Regions from separate parts of the Streptomyces sp. NBC_00859 genome, predicted to be linked through region 1. Evidence: riboswitches for the same ligand, from Rfam matches in the RefSeq annotation. Region 1 holds a riboswitch; the other holds the start of a gene.
The links. A riboswitch is a leader RNA that binds a small molecule or an ion and turns the genes downstream of it on or off. The one in region 1 is predicted to bind S-adenosylmethionine.
Positions count from the first base shown of each region.

Region 1 (5,829 bases):
TCAGACGGCGAGTTTGACCATGTCCGCCTGCGGACCCTTCTGGCCCTGCGAGATCTCGAACTCAACTCGCTGACCTTCTTCAAGGGTGCGGTAACCGTCCATCTGGATCGCGCTGTAGTGGACGAAAACATCCGCACCACCGTCGACCGCGATGAAGCCGTACCCCTTCTCCGCGTTGAACCACTTGACGGTGCCCTGAGCCATGCCTAACTCCCCTATTACTGGCCCTTGCGCAGAGCCCGCACTTCGCGGGATCCGGGTCAGACCTTGCGCCGGAACGCGTCGACCGCGGCTGAATGTATCTGCCCAACTGCCCTCTGCAACAGGTCAATCGGACGAGAATTCTGCACGCACCCGAACACCCGATTGGGGGGATTTCCGGGGATCCTCGGGCAAGTCGGGCCAGGCAAAGGGCACTTACGACGCAAAGGGATCGCACACATTGACCGGACCTTCTCGCGTTCTCATATGCACGTGGCACAGGCGACGAAGGGGGCTGCCCCAACTCTACCGCGTTCAATCATGCTGAATTGCCCCCTCCGCTTCGTGCGCGGAGAGGGCAATGGGTCCAGCGGGTGCCGCGGGGGCGTCGCAGCCCTGTGGGCGCGGCGCGGCGGCGGAGGGCTCGCTCAGCCGCCGGCGACGGCGGGGATGATGGAGACGCCCGCGCCGTCCGGCGTGGCCGTCTCCAGGCCCTGCTCGAAGCGGACGTCGTCGTCGTTCACGTACACGTTCACGAAGCGGCGCAGCTTGCCCTCGTCGTCCAGGACGCGGGCAGCGATGCCGGTGTGGTTCTTCTCCAGGTCGGCGAGGACCTCGGAGAGGGTGCCGCCGTCGGCGGCGACCTCGGCCTGTCCGCCGGTGTAGGTGCGGAGGATGGTGGGGATGCGGACCTTGACGCTCATGCGGATTGCCTTCCAGGAGTCCGGGGCGGGACGGGGCTGACTGATACGGATACGGGCAGGGCGCGGGCAGGGGCGCCGCCGGGCAGGGCGGGCCCGGCCCGGCGGGACGGGGCTCCGGTCAGGCGCCCGTGGCCAGACCGGCCTCGCGGAAGGCGTCCAGGGTCGGACGGATCGTCGCGGTCGGGCCGGACGTCGGGGCGACCGCGTCCAGGGTCTTGAGGCCGTCGCCCGTGTTCAGCACGACGGTGGTGAGGGAGGGGTCGAGGAGACCGGCCTCGATGAGCTTCTTCGTCACGCCGACGGTCACGCCGCCCGCGGTCTCCGCGAAGATGCCCTCGGTGCGGGCCAGCAGCTTGATCGCGTCGACGATCTGCGCGTCGTTGACGTCCTCGACCGCGCCGCCGGTGCGCCGGGCGATGTCCAGGACGTACGGGCCGTCCGCCGGGTTGCCGATGGCCAGCGACTTGGCGATCGTGTCCGGCTTCTGCGGCCGTACGACGTCGTGCCCGGCCTTGAACGCGGTGGAGACCGGCGAGCAGCCCTCGGCCTGCGCGCCGAAGATCTTGTACGGCTTGTCCTCGACGAGACCGAGCTTGATCAGCTCCTGGAGCCCCTTGTCGATCTTCGTGAGCTGGGAGCCCGAGGCGATCGGGATGACGATCTGGTCGGGCAGCTGCCAGCCGAGCTGCTCGCAGATCTCGTACGCCAGGGTCTTCGAACCCTCGCCGTAGTACGGGCGGAGGTTGACGTTGACGAAGCCCCAGCCCTCACCGATCGGGTCACCGATGAGCTCGGAGCAGAAGCGGTTGACGTCGTCGTAGTTGCCCTCGATGCCGACCAGTTCGCCGCCGTAGACCGCGGCCATGACGACCTTGCCCTGCTCCAGGTCGTGCGGGATGAACACGCAGGACCGGAAGCCGGCGCGGGCGGCGGCGGCGCCGACGGCGCCCGCCAGGTTGCCCGTGGAGGAGCAGGAGAGTGTGGTGAAGCCGAAGGCGCGGGCGGCCTCGACGGCGATGGCGACGACACGGTCCTTGAAGGAGTGCGTCGGGTTGCCGGAGTCGTCCTTGACGTGCAGGCCGCCGGTGATACCCAGCTCACGGGCGAGGTTGTCGGCCTTGACGAGCTTGGTGAATCCCGGGTTCAGGTTGGGGTGGTCGGCCACCTCGGCGGGGACGGGCAGCAGCGGCGCGTAGCGCCAGATGTTGTCCGGGCCGGCCTCGATGCGCTTCTTCAGCTCGTCGGGAGAGCCGCTCGGCAGGTCGTACGCCACTTCGAGCGGCCCGAAACAGGACGCGCAGGCGAAGAGGGGACCGAGCGGGAAACGCTCGCCGCACTCGCGGCAGGAGAGCGCGGCGGCGGGGCCGAGATCGACGGTCCCGGTGGAGTCGTTGGTGCTGGTAACGGTCTGCACAGCCATGGTGGCGAGGTCCTCTCCTCATCTTCCTCGCGACGTACTTCGCCGCAAGACGGAATTGGCACCTTCCCCACCATGACCTCGCGGTCGGCAGGAGGGTTGCCGGGACTTCTACGGGCCGTTCCCTCAGTCCCTCTGGATGAGCGCTTATGACGCGGGCCTCGAGGCCCGGCGTGTTTGTCGACGCGTGCGGACCCCGGCATGCCGTGACCATTTGCGTTGTTCAAGACTGTAACCGAAGGCAGGGACGGTTGAGATAGTCGTCCGAACCGCGAGATGGCTCACAGTCAAGGAGACGCGCCGTGCTGGAAGAGGTGGACCGCTGGCTGACCAGGCGTTCCTGGTCGGTGGCCGACCGTCCGCTGGACCGGCTGACCGCGGCGAAACGCGGCACCACGGTGAGTGTCGTCCTGCCCGCGCTCAACGAGGAGGCGACGGTCGGGGCGATCGTCGCGACCATCAGGCGCGAGCTGATGGACTCCCTGCCGGTGCCCCTCGTGGACGAGCTGGTGGTCGTCGACTCCGGCTCCACCGACCGTACGGCCGAGGCCGCGGCGAGCGCCGGGGCCCGGGTGGTGCACCGGGACGAGATCCTGCCGCGGATACCGGCCGTGCCGGGCAAGGGCGAGGTGCTGTGGCGTTCCCTCCTGGTGACCGGCGGTGACATCGTCTGCTTCGTCGACGCGGACCTGCGGGACTTCTCGGCGGACTTCGTCTCGGGGATCGTCGGACCCCTGCTGACCGACCCCGATGTGCAGTTCGTGAAGGCCATGTACGACCGGCCGCTCGGCGAGGCCGCGGGGCAGGGCGGCCGGGTGACCGAGCTGGTGGCGCGGCCCCTGCTGAATCTGCACTGGCCGCAGCTGGCCGGTTTCGTCCAGCCGCTCGGCGGCGAGTACGCGGTGCGGCGCTCACTGCTCGAACAGCTGCCCTTCCCCGTCGGCTACGGAGTGGAGCTGGGCCTGCTGGTCGACGCGCTCCACACGGTCGGACTCGACGCGCTGGCGCAGGTCGACGTGGGCTCACGCAAACACCGCCACCAGGACGGGCTCGCGCTGGGGCGGATGGCGGCGGCCATTTACCGCACGGCGCAGCTGCGGCTGTCGCGGGGGCATCTGGTGCGGCCGTCGCTGACGCAGTTCGAGCGCGGCGCCGAGGGGTTCGTACCGCGCACATACCCGGTGGACACCGAGGAGCGGCCCCCGATGCGCGGCGTGGGGGAGTACGCGGCACGCAGGGCGGCCTGACGGACGGGTGACGGCCCACGGGTGACAGCCGACGGCTCCGCCCCCGCCGGACGCCGGCGGGGGCGGAGCGTCAGCTGCCGGTGTCCATGGAAAGGTTTTGGCCATCGCACACACGAGAATCCGAACCCCCCACCGCCCCGCGAAATCCGTGCGAACACAGCGCTTTCAGCGCACATGAGCACTTCAATACCTTAAACAGGCAACGGATTTCGTTGCCATGTCGCGTTAACGAACCCTTGACGGGAATGACCGTCGGGAGTTGTATTCGGTCACCGGAGCGGCGCGGACGTCCTACGGGTACGCCCCGCATGTGCGGCACTCTTCAGCGAAGGTGCCTTCCCCCTCATGCCGCCAGCCTCATGCCGTCAGCACCGATGGGACAACGGATGACCCATACGCCCGACACGACCGTTGCCGCACCCCCCGGGGACCCGGAGGCAGACACCCTCGCCGAGAAGGCCGCGAAGGCCGGAGAGGCTCCCACGCTCACCCGGTCGATCGGTGTGGTGGGAGGCACGCTGCTCACGCTGTCCTGCCTGACTCCGGCATCCTCACTGTTCGTGATCGTGCCGGACTCGTTCGCCACCCTGGGCACCGGAACAGCCCTCACCATCGCCATCGCGGGCCTGCTCTGCATAGGTGTCGCGTTCACCTACTCCGAGCTGGGCACGCTGATACCGAGCTCCGGTGGCGAGTACGCCATGGTCGGCACCCTGATGGGGCGGCTCGCCGGGTGGCTGGTCTTCGTCCTCTCACTGATCGTGGTCATGATCGTGCCGCCCATCATCGCCCTGGGCACCGCCGACTACCTGGCGCCGATCGTCCATCTGAACCCGCAGTACACAGCGGCCGGCGTGATGCTGCTCGCCACCGCGATGGGTCTGCTCGACCTGCGCGCCAACGCCTGGATCACCGGCGTCTTCCTGGTCCTCGAAGTCGTGGCCTGCGCGGTCGTCGCCTTCCTCGGCTTCACCCACACCAGCCGGTCGGCCTCGGTGCTCGTCCACCCGGTGATGGACGCGGGACACGGCCACAGCTCGGCCGTCACCGCCGGGCTGATCGTGACCGGACTCGCCACCGCGCTCTTCATCCTCCAGGGCTTCTCCACCGCCGTTTACCTGGCCGAGGAGATGGACAACCCGCGCCGCAACGTGTCCCGCACCGTGCTGTGGACGCTCGCCATCGGCGCGGCAGTCGTACTGATCCCCGTCGTCGCGATCACGCTCGGCGCCCCGGACCTCAAGACGCTCGCGACCGGTGACGTCGCGGGCATGGTGCAGAGCTGGAGCAACTCCGGTGTCGGCACGTTCGTCAGCCTCTGCATCGCACTCGCGATCATCAACGCGGCGATCGTGATGGTCATCCAGAACTCCCGCGTCGTCTACTCGTCGGCACGCGACGCGGCCTGGCCGAACCCCGTCAACCGCGTCCTGTCGCACATCGGCCGGCGCTACGCCTCCCCCTGGGCGGCGACGCTCGCCGTCGGTGTCCCCGGAGCGGTCCTGTGCTTCGTCAACCTGGACACGCTGAGCGATGTCACCGGTGTCGCGGTGGCCGCGATGTACGTCTTCGTCGCGCTGGGCGCCCTGGTGTCGCGCCGCGGGGAGCACAAGCACCGGCTGGCCTGGCGGATGCCGTTGTGGCCCGCCGTGCCGGGTCTGCTGGTCGTCGTCCTGGCCTGGGTGCTCTTCCAGCAGAGCGCGAAGAGCCTGATCATCACCGGGGTCATCGTGGCCGCAGCCGCCGCGTACTGGGCGCTGTACCTACGCCCCCGGCAGGCCACGCACTGGGTGATCTCCGTCCCCGAGGACGAGCGGGCCCCCGCGGCGGACACGACTGCGGCGGACACAGCCTCCGCGCCGCACTGACGGGTGCGCGCCGACAGCCCGTCCGGCGGACGTCCGCACGTTTGAGCGTTTGCGGCACGGGCTAGGTTCGCGTCATGGCATCTCCGCACGCCGCACGCGTCCTCGTCGCCTCCAACCGGGGCCCCGTCTCGTACACCCTTCGTGACGACGGTGAGCTCGCGTCGAAGCGGGGCGGCGGCGGTCTCGTCTCCGGGCTCTCCGCCATCGAGGGGAACGCCGAGTCGCTCTGGGTCTGCGCCGCGCTCGGGGACGGTGACCGGGCCGCCGTGCGGCGCGGGGTCGCCGAGGACGGGGTGCGGATGCTCGACATCGACGCGGAGGTGCACGCCGACGCGTACAACGGCATCGCCAACTCCGTGCTCTGGTTCGTCCACCACATGCTGTACCAGACC
Region 1 is NZ_CP108826.1:4,483,578-4,489,406, reverse strand. It holds gene OG584_RS19470 (cold-shock protein) at 1-204, opposite strand; gene OG584_RS19465 (MoaD/ThiS family protein) at 630-905, opposite strand; gene thrC (threonine synthase) at 1,024-2,325, opposite strand; SAM riboswitch class I at 2,341-2,468, opposite strand; gene OG584_RS19455 (glucosyl-3-phosphoglycerate synthase) at 2,625-3,569, shown strand; gene OG584_RS19450 (APC family permease) at 3,956-5,437, shown strand; gene OG584_RS19445 (trehalose-6-phosphate synthase) at 5,512-5,829, shown strand, end outside.

Region 2 (5,829 bases), 1.5 Mb from region 1:
TCCACGAGCCGCTCAAGGCCGAGCAGCTGCACACCCTGACCGCGCACGAGCAGTACCAGCCGCTCGAGATCGGCCCAGAGGTCGACGAGAACGGTGTCGCGCGCAAGGTGTCCCGCCTGACCAAGGTCCGCGCCAAGCTGAGCAAGGGCTACTACGGCGAGCACAACCAGATCGAGAAGCCCACTGCCGAGGAGTACAAGGAGATCACCAGCGGCCACGGTCACCACTGATCACCTGACCGACTGAGAAGTCGCCACAGCAGGAGCCCCGTCCATTCGATGGACGGGGCTCTTCGCTGTCCACGGAGCTGGCTAAGCTGGCTCCAGCCCTGTTCGACGGCGTACCCAGGAGTGGACCATGAGCGTTGAGACCCCTGTCGGCGGCGACAGCGTGGCGGCGCACTCCTGGCCGGGCGTACTCGACGCCCTGCTCAGCGGCGTCGACCAGAGTGCGGACGCCACAGCCTGGGCCATGGACCGCATCATGAGCGGCGAGGCGACCGACGCCCAGATCGCCGGCTTCGTGGTCGCTCTGCGCGCCAAGGGGGAGACCGTCGCGGAGATCAGCGGCCTCGTCCGGGCGATGTACGCGCACGCCAGGCTGATCGACGTGCCGGGGCCGAGCGTGGACATCGTCGGGACCGGCGGCGACGGTGCGAACACCGTGAACATCTCCACCATGTCGTCCATCGTCGTGGCGGGCACCGGCGCCAGGGTCGTCAAGCACGGCAACCGCGCGGCGTCGTCCCAGAGCGGGGCGTCCGATGTCCTGGAGAAGCTCGGCGTCAATCTGCAGCTGACCCCGGAGCGGGTCGTGGAGGTCGCGGGCGAGGCGGGGATCACCTACTGCTTCGCGGTGAAGTTCCACCCCGCGCTGCGCTACGTGGCCGCGGCGCGCAGGGAGCTGGGCATCCGCACCACCTTCAACTTCCTCGGGCCGCTCACCAACCCGGCGAAGGTCGGGGCGCAGGCGACCGGTGTCTCCGACGCGCGGGTGGCGCCCATCATCGCGGGCGTGCTCGCCGAGCGCGGATCGTCCGCCCTGGTGTTCCGCGGTGACGACGGGCTGGACGAACTCACCACCACCGCCACCTCCAGGGTCTGGACCGTGGCAGGCGGCACGGTGCGTGAGGAGTCCTTCGACCCGCGCGACGTGGGCATCGGACTGGTTCCGGTGGAGGCGCTCCGCGGCGGGGACGCGTCGTACAACGCGGATGTGGCCCGCAGGCTGCTGGCCGGCGAATCCGGTCCGGTACGGGACGCGGTGCTGCTCAACTCGGCGGCGGCGCTGGTCGCGCTGGACCCGGGCCGCGGGACCCTCAACGAGCAGATCGCGGCGGGCGTCGCCCGAGCGGCCGAGTCCATCGACTCGGGTGCGGCGGGCCGGGCGCTGGAGCGCTGGGTCGCCGCCAGCAACGCCTGAGCCCCTCCGCGGACGTGCCGGGGAGCGGTTCCGCAGCCCCTCCGGCCGGGTACACCGGTCTCATGCTGTGGACTGCGCCTTGGCGCGTCCGTGGACGTATGGCAGGATTCTCTTCAGGTCATGAGTGACAGCGACTACGGCCCCAGCCCGCTGTCCGGCAACCCTCCGTCCGTGGCGGGGTGCCCTGGGTGAAGACCAGGCCGTGGGCAGCGAAGTCCTCGGCAAGCGCGGATCCCTCGACAGGGATCCTGGTCGTCGAGGGAGTTCTTCCGTGGTTCAGCGAATGCGATAGGGCACTAGCCCCCTTCTCCGCACCTTTCTCCGCACTGCCGCGTGTGGCACGCGTTCAGTGCATTCGCCTGCCTTTTTCCGGGAGTTCGTCATGTCTGTCCCCACCGCTGCCGCCGACTCGTCGGTTTGTCAGGATTCCTCCGAGAACCTCCCCGTTCTCGGCAGGGATGTCCTCGTCCCGCTCGTCACCGGTGGCGAGGTCACCTACGCGGCGCTGGACTACGCGGCGAGCGCCCCGGCCCTGCAGCGGGTCTGGGACGACGTGGCGGCGTACGCCCCGTACTACGGCAGCGTGCACCGCGGTGCGGGTTACCTCTCGCAGCTCTCCACCGACCTCTTCGAGAACAGCCGGGTGACCGTCGCCGAGTTCCTCGGCTGCCGCCCGGACGACCAGGTCGTCTTCACCCGTTCCACGACGGACTCGCTCAATCTGCTGGCCGCTGTGGTCCCGGCCGACTGCGAGGTCTTCGTGTTCGAGACCGAGCACCACGCCTCGCTGCTGCCCTGGCGCAACGCGACCGTCACCTACCTGAACGCCCCGCGCACCCCTCAGCAGGCGGTCGAGACGCTGGAGCGCGCGCTGGAGGCCCGTACGGACCGGCGGACGCCCGCCCTGGTCTGCGTCACGGGCGCCTCGAACGTCACCGGCGAGCTGTGGCCGGTGAAGGAGCTCGCCGCCGCCGCGCACGCCCACGGAGCCCGCATCGTGCTGGACGCCGCGCAGCTGGCGCCGCACCACCCCGTCGACATCGAGGAGCTGGACGTCGACTGGGTCGCCTTCTCCGGTCACAAGCTGTACGCGCCGTTCGGCTCCGGGGTCCTCGCGGGCCGCTCGGACTGGCTGCGCGACGCCGAGCCTTACCTCGCGGGCGGCGGTGCCTCCCGCACGGTGGCCAGGCGCACCGACGGTGGTGTCGACGTCGAGTGGCACACCACGGCCGCCCGCCACGAGGCCGGGTCGCCCAACGTCATCGGCGTCCACTCCATCGCCTCCGCCTGCCGGGCCCTCACCGAGGCGGGCTTCGACTCCCTGGTCGAGCGCGAGCAGACGCTGGTCAGCAAGGTCCTCGGAGGGCTCGCCGAGGTCGAGGCGGTCAAGGTGCTCTCGCTCTTCGGTGACGACGCCCCGCGGGTCGGTGTCATCTCGTTCGTGGTGGACGGCTGGAACAGCTCGCACTTCGCCGCCGCGCTCTCCGCCGAGTACGGCATCGGGGTGCGCGACGGTCTGTTCTGCGCCCACCCGCTCGTCCGGACCCTGCTCGGCAGTGACCCGCAGGACCAGGGGGAGTGCGGGGCCCCGGAGGGCGAGCCCGGCGAGCGCTCGCTCAACGCCGTCCGGGTGAGCTTCGGCGCCGGTACGCCCGACGAGCACGTGGAGCGCTTCGTGGGAGCGGTGAAGGAACTGGTGCGCAACGGCGCCCGCTGGAACTACCGCACCGAGGACGGACGCTGCGTGCCGGCTGTCTGACCGCGACGACGCCGGTAACTTGCCGCCCACCGGCCGTCCCGCCGCGACGGAGCCTCACGGCCCCGCCCGGCAGGGCGGCCGTTACGCGTCCAGGCCGATGGCGAAGGCGGCTTCCAGGTCGTGCTGCGAGTACGTACGGAAGGCCACATGCGTGTCCGTCGCCTCCACCCCCGGGATCTTGCTGATCCGGCCGGGGATGATGTCCGCCAGATCGTCGTGGCGGGCCACCCTGACCAGCGCGATCAGGTCGTACGTACCGGTGACGGAGTAGACCTCGCTGATGTTCTCCAGAGCGGCGAGCGATTCGGCGATCTCGGGGATCCGGTCCACGCTGGTCTTGATGAGCACGATCGCGGTGATCACGGCTTGCTTTCTCCCTCGGTGGCCCTCGCTGGGAGTTTCACTCTAGTCGTACGCCAGTACCTCACCGCCGCGTAGCCGAAGCCCAGCGAGAACCCCACCAGATGTGCCGTATAGGCGACCCCGGGGCCGGTGCCGCTCTGCTGTCCGGCCGCCAGCCACTGCAGGACGAACCAGAAGACGAGCACGATCCAGGCGGGGAAGCGCAGCGGCAGGAACAGCAGGAACGGGAAGATGCTCGTGACCCGGGCCCGGGGGAAGAGGCTCAGGAAGGCGCCGAGCACCGCAGAGATCGCACCCGAAGCTCCCACCAGGGTCTGGTCCGACGCCGAGTGCGTGAGCGCGTACGCCGCCAGGGCGATGTAGCCGCTCACGAGGTAGAAGACCGCGAAGTGCAGGCGCCCCATGCGCTCCTCGGCCATCGCGCCGAAGACGTAGAGGAACAGCATGTTGCCGAGCAGATGCAGCCAGTTGGCGTGGATGAAGAGCGCGGTGAGCGGGGTGAGGAGGGCCCCCGCCGCCCCGCTCATCAGTTCGGTGGGGACGACGCCCCAGTGTTCGAAGTACGCGCTCTGCGCCGCAAGGAGATTGTCCCCGGTGCCGTAGGCCGGATCGAGGCCCGAGACGGGGCTCATCAGGAAGACCAGGCAGCAGAGGCCGATGAGGCCGTACGTCACCACCGGGCCGCCGGGCGGTTCACCGCTCCGCCTCGGTGCCTTCCCTCGCGGTGCATGCCGCCACGTGAACATTCACCGAGCATGGCCCAACCGGACGCAATCGGGCAGATCGCCTCGCCGGGCTCCCCCCGGCCGGCAGGTCCGCCCCCGGGGTATGCCGTAGGCCGTAGGGTTGCGGGGAGTACATCCGCAGTTCGATGGCGCACCGCGACCGACGCAGTACGAACGAAGAGGACGGCACGTATGACGACGGTTCCCATGCCGACCGCCGATACCCGGTGGCGCTGCACGCTCTGCGGCAATCTCACGCGTTTCGATGTGACGCGCTCGTCGAAGGTTGTCGAGTACATACATCTTGACCTGGCCGGTGAGCCCAAGGTGGAGGAGCGCGAGGTGGTCAGTGAGACCATCGAGTCGGTGCGCTGCCGCTGGTGCAACGCGGTGGATCAGATCGAGCTGGTGGACAGGCCGGGCGGCGGCTCCTGAGGGAGCCCCCTGAAGAGTGACAGTGGGGTGACGGATGGTGGAGGCTGAACGCGGTGCGGAGCCGGCCGGTGCGGCCGGTGACGCCGCAGAGGCGCTCGACCGTCCGCTGCCGGAGGCGGTGCGGCGGCGCGTCGTCGCGCTCGTCTCCGACGCCTTCGGCGGACTGACCGTCCCCGAACTCCCTGCGCAGTTGCGGCAGTACGCGCGGTTCACTCCCACCAGGCGTGCCAAGTTCGCGGGCAACGCGATGGCTGCGGCCCTGGCGGGCGACCCCGCTTTCCGGCGGCGCATCGGCGAGCGGCTGAAGGAGTCCCAGACCGAACTGGCCGGGGCGCTGGAAGCCGGCTCGCCGCCCGCCGCCGCCGACCCGGTGGATGTGGCCGCCGCCGCGTACGTGCTGCGCCCGGCCGGCTGGGTGAAGCTGGTGGAGGCCGCGGGCGAGGAGGCCGAACGCGCCGTCGCCGAACGCGCGGACGAGGCGGCCCAGGAGGAGCTGGAGCGGCTGCGCGCGGAACTCGCCGAAGCGCGGGCGCAGACCAGGTCCGAGAACGAGCGGCTGCGTGCTGAGCTGGATACGGCCCGCAGGGATGCTGAATCGCTTCAGCGCAAGCTGCGCAGCGCGCAGAGCGACGTGAAGCGCGGCGAGGCGGCGCTCCGCCGCTCCGGCTCCGAGATCGACGCGATCAGGTCCGACGCCGCGTCCCGGGTCGCCGCGTCGGAGAGCGAGTCGCGGCGCCTGAAGGCGCGGCTCGGCGAGGCCGAGGCGGCGGTCGAGGCCGGCCGCCGCTCCGTGCGCGAGGGGCGTTCCGTCGAGGACATGCGGCTGCGTCTGCTGCTGGACACGGTGCTCGACGCGGCCCAGGGGCTGCGCCGTGAACTGGCCCTGCCGCCCGTGACGTTGCGCCCGGCGGACTCCGTCGACGCGGTCGAGCCCGGCCGGCTCTCGCCCAAGGACGTCGCGGCCAGGGCGCTTTCGGACACCGACCCGGCCCTGCTGGACCAGCTGCTCTCGCTGCCGCAGGCCCACCTGGTGGTGGACGGCTACAACGTCACCAAGACCGGCTATCCGCAGCTGCCGCTGGAGAAGCAGCGGCTGCGCCTGCTCGGCGGCCTCTCGATGCTCGC
Region 2 is NZ_CP108826.1:6,001,302-6,007,130, forward strand. It holds gene OG584_RS26265 (cytochrome bc complex cytochrome b subunit) at 1-230, shown strand, start outside; gene trpD (anthranilate phosphoribosyltransferase) at 358-1,422, shown strand; SAM riboswitch class IV at 1,539-1,656, shown strand; gene OG584_RS26275 (aminotransferase class V-fold PLP-dependent enzyme) at 1,805-3,181, shown strand; gene OG584_RS26280 (Lrp/AsnC ligand binding domain-containing protein) at 3,263-3,544, opposite strand; gene OG584_RS26285 (rhomboid family intramembrane serine protease) at 3,541-4,290, opposite strand; gene OG584_RS26290 (hypothetical protein) at 4,462-4,704, shown strand; gene OG584_RS26295 (NYN domain-containing protein) at 4,739-5,829, shown strand, end outside.
Region 2: another riboswitch for S-adenosylmethionine. It lies ahead of OG584_RS26275 (aminotransferase class V-fold PLP-dependent enzyme); the one in region 1 lies ahead of thrC (threonine synthase).